Regions from separate parts of the Kosakonia sp. YIM B13571 genome, predicted to be linked through region 3. Evidence: predicted binding sites of a transcription regulator. Region 3 holds the regulator's gene; each other region holds the start of a gene.

Region 1 (3,283 bases), on a different contig from region 3:
ATAGGTCGCGTCCGCCATCTCCGGGTCGGTCATAATGGTCGCCGGGTTAGAGTTCACCAGAATGACGCGGTAACCCTCTTCGCGCAGCGCTTTACACGCCTGCGCGCCAGAGTAGTCAAATTCACATGCCTGGCCGATAACAATCGGGCCAGCACCAAGGATCAGGATACTTTTTAGGTCTGTACGTTTTGGCATTGCTCTTTTCTCCTGATTATTTGGCGGTATTACGATACTGCTCAATTAACTCAATAAAGTGGTCAAACAGCGGCGCGGCGTCGTGCGGGCCAGGGCTTGCTTCCGGGTGTCCCTGGAAACTAAACGCCGGTTTATCGGTGCGATGAATGCCTTGCAACGTGCCATCGAACAGGGATTTGTGCGTTACGCGCAGATTTGCAGGCATTGACGCTTCATCAACCGCGAAACCGTGGTTCTGTGCGGTAATCATCACCGTATTGTTGTCGATATCTTTTACCGGATGGTTACCGCCGTGGTGGCCAAACTTCATTTTTACCGTCTTCGCACCGCTCGCCAGCGCCAGTAACTGATGGCCCAGGCAGATACCGAACACCGGAATATCCGTTTCAAGGAACGTTTTAATCGCTTCGATGGCGTAATCGCATGGTGCCGGGTCGCCAGGACCGTTAGACAGGAAGATACCGTCCGGATTGAGCTTCAGGACATCCGCCGCCGGGGTTTTAGCCGGAACGATTGTCAGACGGCAGCCTCTGTCCACTAACATGCGCAGGATGTTGCGTTTTGCGCCGTAGTCGTATGCCACGACGTGGTACGGCAGCTCACTCTCGCTTTTCGCTGGTGGCAGATCATCCGCCAGTGTCCAGCTGCCTTGTGTCCAGTTGTAGGTTTCCGCTGTTGTGACTTCTTTTGCCAGATCCATGCCGTTCAGACCCGGGAACGCTTTCGCTTTTTCCAGCGCCAGTGCGGCGTCAACATTATCGCCGGCGATAATGCAGCCGTTCTGCGCGCCCTTCTCACGCAGCAGACGGGTCAACTTACGGGTATCGATATCAGCAATCGCCACAATATTATGGCGCTTCAGGTAAGAAGAGAGGTCTTCGGTATTGCGGTAGTTGCTGGCAATCAGCGGCAGGTCGCGGATGACCAGGCCTTGCGCATGTACCTGAGAGGATTCTTCGTCAGCAGAGTTGGTGCCGACATTGCCGATATGAGGATAAGTAAGAGTAACGATTTGGCGGGAATAGGAAGGATCAGTGAGGATTTCTTGATAACCGGTCATTGAAGTATTGAAAACGACTTCCCCAACCGCCGTGCCCGTTGCCCCTATGGCCCGACCGTGAAACTGGGTTCCGTCTTCCAGAACCAATAGCGCTGACTTAATCAAAACACCCTCCAGAGAATATTCACTCACTTTATTTGCATATTAATTCATATTGAGAGCTTGAATCAATGCAAATTTGCTTGCCGTGGATTTTTGGCAAACGGCGGCATTCTGGAGAGATGTCGGTTAAAAGTCAACTTTTCTCCGGTATTTTTCTTATTGTTTTACGCCACTGCCCCTTTTTACTGGATTTAATCGATAAAAATAGCAAACAAACTCACAGGGAAAACGCTTGCGCGCTGAGAAAATTGCAATTTCTAACGGTGGATATCAAAAAAGTAGACCAGATGGTCAAAATTTACAATTAAGAAACATAAAACAGAGAGATAAACAGAAATTATGGCTGGATTGGGTAAAATGAAGGGTGAAAAAGGAAAAATAAAAGGGCAATAAAATATTGCCCTTTGCAATCAATTAATTATGACTGCAACAACCACATCACGATGGGTAATAAACCTTATAAGTTATTGAGATCAAGCACGTCTCGCATATCAAAAAGGCCATTATTCTTTCCTTTCAACCATAAAGCGGAGCGAACCGCACCATTGGCAAAAGTCATGCGACTGGAGGCTTTATGTGTGATTTCAACACGTTCGCCAATATCGGCGAACATCGCGGTATGTTCGCCGACGATGTCGCCTGCACGTACCGTAGCAAAGCCAATCGTGCCGGGCACACGCTCGCCGGTGTGCCCTTCGCGTGCATAAACCGCACACGTTTTTAAATCTTTATTCAGTGCACCGGCAATCGCCTCGCCCATCGCCAGCGCCGTTCCCGACGGAGCATCGACTTTGTAGCGATGGTGCGCTTCGATAATTTCGATATCGGTGTAATCTCCCATTACTTTTGCCGCTTTCTCCAGCAGCTTCAGCATGACATTGACACCAACGCTAAAGTTGGCAGCAAAAACAATGGCGATAGCCTGCGCCGCCTCGGTAATGGCCTGCTTGCCAGCATCATCAAAACCGGTGGTACCAATTACCATTGCTTTATGGTGCTGGCGACAGAAAGCCAGATGCGCCAGCGTGCCTTCCGGGCGGGTGAAATCGATAAAAACATCGAAATCATCTTTCACCGCCTCGAGGCTGCTCTGCACGGTCACACCGGTTTTCGCCGCGCCAGCCAATTCCCCCGCGTCGCTTCCCAGCAGGGAAGAACCTTCGCGCTCCAGCGCAGCGCCTAGTTCGACGCCGTCCATTGCCAGTGCCGCCTGAATCAGCTGACGGCCCATACGCCCGCCAGCGCCCGCGATGGCTACGCGGATTGGTGCATCATGCATAGTTGTGCTCTTTTGTTAAAAAAATGCGTAAGAATCGTTTCCAGATTAACCAGCCCGTGTCGGAGCCACCAGCCGAAAACGCCGATAATAAGAAATTAATGATATACAGCCGGAAATATCAGTAAAAGGCATGATATTAAGGTGCCAGCACCAACACCTCGGCGACCCAATGACGAAAACCCTCTACGTCGATTTCCAACGCCACCTGCGCATTGGGTTGCCGTCCCAGTTTGCCTTCAATGTCCACCACCGTCGTCCCGGCGGTGTATTGCCCCTGAGTCTCCACGGCGACAAAACAGGATTTCAGCGTAAACAGTTCCGGACGCGCCAGCCAGGCAATAGCGCAGAGGTCGTGCATCCGCAGCCCGGTCGCCATGTTGCCGCTGCGATAGTGGCTAAATAACGCATGCAACATTTTTCCGGTGTTATTGAGCGCAGGCAGCGCCGCAAGATATTCCGGTGTCAACGTCGCACGGTTGGTCACATCCAGACCGCACATCACGATCTCCAGCCCGCTGTTGAACACGCGCGCGGCGGCCTCGGGATCGATAGCGATATTAAATTCAGCATTGGGCGTAAAATTGCCGCGTCCGGCGGAGCCGCCCATCATCACCAGACGGCGAATGTTGAACTGGCACTCCGGGTAA
Region 2 (3,283 bases), on a different contig from region 3:
GCCGGTAAGGGTGTGGTTTTGGCGATAGTCACTTCAATGCGCATAATAGCCCCCTGTGTAATTTACTGTATGTTTATACAGTTAAGCGAAAAATATTACAACAGGGAGCGATAACTTTTTTAGCGCTTAACGCGCCAGCGCACGGTTTCACCCGCGAGGAATGGCACCAGCGAATCTTCCGGCAGCGAAATCATCTCTGGCACCGGGCTCTCTTCACGCACCAGCTCAACAAACGTTTCATTCAACGGTAAGCCATAAAAACGTGGCCCGTTGACTGAACAGAAGGCTTCAAGGTGCTGTAACGCATTCATCTCTTCAAACACGGTTGCATAACTGCCAAGCGCAGTGGGAGCGTTAAAACAACCGGCGCAGCCACAGCTAGCCTCTTTACGATGGCGCGCGTGCGGCGCAGAGTCCGTACCGAGAAATGCGCGAGTAAAACCGCTGGCAACCAGTTCGCGCAGCGCCTGCTGGTGAATATTACGCTTCAGGATCGGCAGACAATAAAGATGAGGGCGCACACCACCGACCAACATATGGTTACGGTTAAACATCAAGTGCTGAGGCGTGATGGTCGCGGCCAGCAGATCATTTCCTTCACGCACATAGTCGGCGGCATCTTTGGTCGTAATATGCTCAAACACCACTTTCAGCCCAGGCAGGCGCTGGCGCAGAGGTTCCATGACCGTTTCGATAAACTGTGCTTCACGATCGAAAATATCAATGTCTGCGTGCGTCACTTCACCATGCACCAATAGCGGCATGCCCAGTTTTTCCATCCGTTCCAGTACCGGCATAATTGCATCAATGCTGGTAACACCATGGCTTGAGTTGGTGGTGGCATTGGCCGGATAAAGTTTCGCTGCGGTGAAAACCTGTTCGTTAAAGCCGCGTTCGACTTCATCTGCGCTCAGGCTGTCGGTCAGGTAGCAGGTCATCAGCGGTGTAAAATCATGCCCGGCGGGCACGGCATCAAGAATACGCTGGCGGTAGGCGATAGCCGCATCCACGGTCGTGACAGGAGGAGCGAGGTTCGGCATGACAATGGCGCGAGCGTAAGTTTCGCTGGTCCATGGCACAACGGTTTTCAACATGTCGCCATCACGTAAATGGACATGCCAGTCATCAGGACGGCGGATTTTCAAAACCTGGGGTTGTGTCATTCGAGTGCTCCGGCTGGTGAGAAACAGGTGTTTTTTGCCGGGCACTAAGGATAAGCGGAAACGTTTTCGTTTGCATCCTTTTCCTGAAAAAAAGGGCGCTCGCGGCGCCCTGTTATTTAGTCGGTGAGGGGGATAATAATTTCGCCCGGTTTCACCTCAATTCCTTTGGCATATTTTTTCGCCAGTGCCTCGCCTTTGCTGCTGTCTTCTTTCAGCACATAAGCAGGGCGTTGGTTAAAGTAGTTGCGTAGTGACTGATTAAGATAGGGTATCAGCGTTTGTAATACGGTCTGCATTTTTTCCGGTGAGACGGTGGCGTTAACCACTTCCATCTCCTGCAGATAAATTGCGCCTTTTTCCTTATCAAACACTGGCAACGCTTTGAGTTTCAATTTGATGATGGCTTTCTGGTTGCCAAAAAGCGAAGTCATATCCAGATTCGCATCACCGGTCAGCGTGATTTTATTGGGTTCTTCGCGACCGATTTCACTGGCCAGGTTATTCAGCACAATATGGGCATCCGCAACGCCGGGCACGCCAATATCTTTGGCGAAGTCGTTACGTTTTTGTAACGCCTGGTTAATCTCCTGTTCGCTGATCGAATATTGGGTCAGTTGATTGCACCCCACCAGCACGCCGCTCAACAGTAATGCTGCGGCAAAAATAATTCTCTTCATGAATTCCTCAACGTAATCGCCATGCTACGACGCAGGGGCGTAGCATGCGACACACGCTAAATAAAGGCCAGCGGAAAAAGCTGAAAGGCATGACGGAAGCGGGCGTGCTTCCGTCATGGGCGGTTAAATAGCCATCGATGACAGCAAGTTAATTTGTGTCTGTTTCGCCATATTGTCACGGTACGCTGCAACCCGGCTGGGCCAGTTGATACCGCTCACGAGCGTCAGGTTACGTAGCAGCGGGAAGAGATGAATATCATCATCGGAGAGTTCTCCGTTCACTGCGTTGGGCTGAACAATCAATTTATCCAGCGCCCGCAAATCGTCGCTGATATTTTTGGCTAACCCTGTTGAATGGCTGAGGTGCTCAGCAAAATCGCCAATGGCGGCCTCTTTTTTGGCTACAAACCCGGCGCGCGCCTGCGGCGTAGAAAATTCGTCAAACGCCGATTTTGCGAAGCGGGGAATCAACAGCTTATTAACGTAACCATTGACCTTGCGTAGCCACTCTTCAATTTTCGGATTTCGCTTGCCGGTCAGCAGCGGTTTGCCGTCGAGCTTATCGACGTAGTGAACAATATCCATGCTTTCCGGCAGATAGCGGCTGTCGTCCTTTTGCAGGATCGGCACCATTTTCTGGCCAATCATTTTTGTCGGCGTGGCTTCGTCATCATTAAGCAGGATCTTGAGTTCGACGGGGATGTTCTTAAGACCGAAAATCATACGGGCTTTAATGCAGAACGGGCAGTGATCGTAAATGTAGAGTTTCACGTTTCTCCTCCATACTGGCTTATCCATCAACTATCAGTATGGAAGAGGGAAAACCGGCGCGCAAATCAGGCACCGGGCTCGAGCATGGTCGGGCGAATGCGTTTGTGACTGAATTGCCACAGCAGCGCCATTGACGTGATCATCCCGATAACGCCAAGCATCATCCACGGCAGCTCCGGCTGGTTAAATGCTTTTCCGGCGTCAAACAGCCAGCCGCCACCGGCATAACCGAGCGCGCCACCGAAGGCCAGCCCAAGACGGCTGAACCCCATATAGCTGCCGCGTGCACGGGCATCGGCTAGCTGCGCGCTTAACGTTTCCCGCGCGGGCTCGGCAATAATGGAGCCAATGTAGAAGGTGCAAATTAGCGTGAAGAGCTGTTGCAGCGTACCGACCATCCCCACAGGCAGCAGGCTGAATGACATCACCAGCAGACCCACCATCAGGCGATGCTCAAGGCGAAAACGTTTTTCACTCCAGCGCGCAATCGGGTAGAGCAACGTCAGCGAGAGACAGGCTTCAATGGCGTACATCCATTTCACTGCCGCCGCTGAACCGGCAATGTCATTAACCATAATCGGCAGCATCAACATGACCTGCACCGCCAACATGTAATAACCGGTTAGGGTCAGCACGTAAGTCACAAAACGTTTGTCACGCAGCACGCGCGTC
Region 3 (3,283 bases):
CATAAGCGCTAATCAGCATCCCCGCCGCCGGAATAGAGACGTCAACGCCGCGGGCAATAACCGGCAGTAATCCCATCGGGGAAAACTCGGTGGTACCAATGCCGAAGGCGCCAATCGCCAGGGCAAGCAAAGGGAAATTAATTTTCATCTGTCACTCCAAAAAAGACATGCCGACTTGCGACCCTGTCGCTGAAGTCAAAAGTATGACAGCAATCACAAAAAACAGAAGTTAGCAGAATGACAAAAGATTATTGCAGAAGTGATAACAATAGCGGGGGGAAGAAAAACGAGGGAGAAGGCTCTCCCTCGCGATAGATCAATGCAGTGCAGCAGTCAGGCCGCCGAAAACAATCAGGCTCAGAACGATGACGGTAGTAACTAAAGAATACTTCAGATCGGTGCTCATCAATTTTCCCCTTTTTAATTTCCCCACAAAAAGTGAGATAACGCATTTTTGCACAAATTATCTTAAAAATCTTGCGGGAATTCACAGGAGAAACGTTTTAATACTTCCCCTTTTGCTCAAGATCAGACAAAATTCGACGCTAAATTTATTAGCGTACCGGCCATTGACTCCCCTCCTGACGTCCCGTGTCGTTTTCCCGGCGTACCGCACCCCCTTTGATGGGTACAGGGTGATTAAAGGCAAACGTTTACCTAAAGTATTATCAGGAGCTTATGATATGGTCTGGAGTGATATCTGATGGCAACGATTAAAGACGTAGCGAAACGAGCAAACGTTTCCACTACAACCGTATCACATGTAATCAACAAAACCCGTTTCGTCGCCGAAGAGACACGCAACGCCGTGTGGGCGGCAATTAAAGAGTTGCACTATTCCCCCAGCGCCGTCGCTCGCAGCCTGAAAGTCAATCACACAAAATCGATCGGCTTGCTGGCAACCAGCAGCGAAGCAGCCTATTTTGCCGAAATTATCGAAGCCATAGAGAAAAAGTGCTTCCAGAAGGGTTACACCTTAATCCTCGGCAATGCCTGGAATAGCCTGGAAAAACAGGGCGCTTATCTGTCGATGATGGCGCAAAAGCGCGTCGATGGTTTACTGGTGATGTGTTCCGAATACCCGGAATCACTATTGAGCATGCTGGAAGAGTACCGTCATATTCCCATGGTGGTGATGGACTGGGGCGAATCGAAGGCCGACTTTACTGATTCCGTTATTGATAACGCCTTTGAAGGCGGGTACATGGCCGGGCGTTATCTTATCGATCGTGGACATCGCGATATTGGCGTGATCCCCGGGCCTCTGGAGCGTAACACGGGTGCTGGCCGCCTGGCAGGCTTTATGAAAGCGATGGAAGAAGCCCTTATTACTGTGCCGGAAAACTGGATAGTACAGGGTGATTTCGAGCCGGAATCCGGCTATCGCGCAATGCAGCAAATCCTTGGTCAAACGCATCGCCCTACCGCAGTCTTTTGCGGCGGCGACATTATGGCGATGGGCGCGCTTTGCGCTGCCGATGAAATGGGTTTACGCGTACCGCAGGATATTTCCCTGATTGGTTATGACAATGTTCGCAACTCACGCTTCTTTACCCCGGCCTTGACCACGATTCACCAGCCGAAAGATTCGCTGGGGGAAACGGCGTTTACCATGCTGCTTGATCGCATCGTCAACAAGCGCGAAGAGTCACAGTCTATTGAAGTGCACCCGCGCCTGGTTGAGCGCCGCTCCGTGGCCGATGGCCCGTTCCGCGACTACCGCCGCTAACCGCTTCTGACGGAGCCGTTAATTCGGCTCCCGTAACCACTCGTCATTCAGCGTTTCACTATCCCCCAGATATTCCAGCAGCCAGTTTAACGCTGGGGAAGCCTCATTTTGTTGCCACGTCAGACAGCACGCCGCATCCGGGAAGGGATTTTCCAGGGTCAGCGCAACCCAGTCGCCACTGTCGAGGCGCGGGCGGGCAAAGTGTGCCGGTACCATTCCCACGCATAACCCTGCAGATAAGCAAGCCTCTGATGATGCCCAATCAGGGACAATCACGCGTTTCTGATTATCCAGCAGCCAAGTAATACGTTTCGGCAACGAACGGGACGTATCTTCCTGGATAAGTGAAGGCCAGTTGCGCAAGGTGTCGTCGCTAAGCGGGCCTGCCATCGACGCCAACGGATGGCGGCTGGAAACCACACATTTCCAGCTCAGCATTCCCATATCACGAAACGCATAACGTCCACCGACGGGGATTGCTTGCGTTGCACCAATCGCCAGTTCAACCCGCCCATCAGCAAGCGCATCCCAGACTCCGTTAAAGACTTCCTGATAAACCTGCAACTCAACATCACTGAAATGGCGATAGAAATCGACGATCAATTGCCGGGTACGTTCAGGTTTTACAATGTTGTCGACGGCAATCGCCAGTTGCCCGCGCCAGCCATTGGCGATTTGCTGGCACTGCTGACGAGTGACCTGCATTTTTTTGATAACAGCTCGCCCTTCTTTCAAAAACCAGACCCCGGCAGGCGTAAGTTCTACATCCCGATGACGGCGCTCAAACAGCGGAACGGCAAGCCACTCTTCAAGCTGCCGCACGGTATAGCTCACCGCAGAAGGTACACGATGTAACTCCTGCGCCGCACCGCTAAAACTGCCATTACGCGCTACAGCATCAACCACTTCCAGCGAATATTCTGACCACATAATCTGCCTGCAAAAATTTTGAAACCACTACGCAAATATTAGCGTTTCACAAGCGCTAATGCACTCCTTACACTCGACAGCCCTGATTACCTGCAATAAAGAGAACCCCTAATGCAACCTGGCAACGGATTTTTAGTCTGGCTCGCGGGATTAAGCGTGCTCGGCTTTTTAGCCACTGATATGTACCTCCCCGCCTTCAGCGCGATACAGCAAGATTTACACACATCGTCTGCGGTGGTTAGCGCAACTTTAAGCCTGTTTCTGGCGGGCTTTGCCATTGCGCAATTGGTATGGGGGCCGCTATCAGATCGCTATGGTCGCAAGCCGGTTTTACTGGCCGGGCTGGCGATTTTTGCGCTGGGCTGTCTGGGAACATTATGGGTACGCGATGCAACCTTGTTACTGGTGCTGCGTTTTGTGCAAGCCGTGGGGGTCTGCGCCGCCACGGTAAGCTGGCAGGCGCTGGTGACGGATAACTACCCTGCACATCGCGTCAATCGCATCTTCGCCACCATTATGCCGCTCGTGGGTTTGACGCCAGCGCTGGCACCGTTGCTTGGCGCCTGGATCCTTGCGCATTTCAACTGGCAGGCCATTTTCGCCACCTTACTGGCGATTACGTTA

Evidence for each region. Region 3 encodes PurR, which represses purine synthesis genes. Its sites were predicted from a motif close to CANGCAAACGTTTGCNTG; they were not measured.
Region 1: carA (glutamine-hydrolyzing carbamoyl-phosphate synthase small subunit) is a predicted target of PurR. The motif match lies at 1,579-1,596, and genes of this name have one in related genera.
Region 2: pyrC (dihydroorotase) is a predicted target of PurR. The motif match lies at 1,217-1,234, and genes of this name have one in related genera.

Annotation. Positions count from the first base shown of each region.
Region 1 covers NZ_JBHZPL010000005.1:150,541-153,823, reverse strand. The annotation lists gene carB (carbamoyl-phosphate synthase large subunit) at 1-195, opposite strand, end outside; gene carA (glutamine-hydrolyzing carbamoyl-phosphate synthase small subunit) at 212-1,360, opposite strand; gene dapB (4-hydroxy-tetrahydrodipicolinate reductase) at 1,815-2,636, opposite strand; gene rihC (ribonucleoside hydrolase RihC) at 2,773-3,283, opposite strand, start outside.
Region 2 covers NZ_JBHZPL010000001.1:38,386-41,668, reverse strand. The annotation lists gene dinI (DNA damage-inducible protein I) at 1-44, opposite strand, end outside; gene pyrC (dihydroorotase) at 120-1,163, opposite strand; gene ACFX4O_RS00205 (lipoprotein) at 1,280-1,840, opposite strand; gene grxB (glutaredoxin 2) at 1,964-2,611, opposite strand; gene mdtH (multidrug efflux MFS transporter MdtH) at 2,677-3,283, opposite strand, start outside.
Region 3 covers NZ_JBHZPL010000002.1:167,862-171,144, reverse strand. The annotation lists gene ACFX4O_RS05940 (MFS transporter) at 1-148, opposite strand, end outside; gene ACFX4O_RS05935 (YnhF family membrane protein) at 317-406, opposite strand; gene purR (HTH-type transcriptional repressor PurR) at 704-1,729, shown strand; gene punR (DNA-binding transcriptional activator PunR) at 1,748-2,659, opposite strand; gene punC (purine nucleoside transporter PunC) at 2,771-3,283, shown strand, end outside.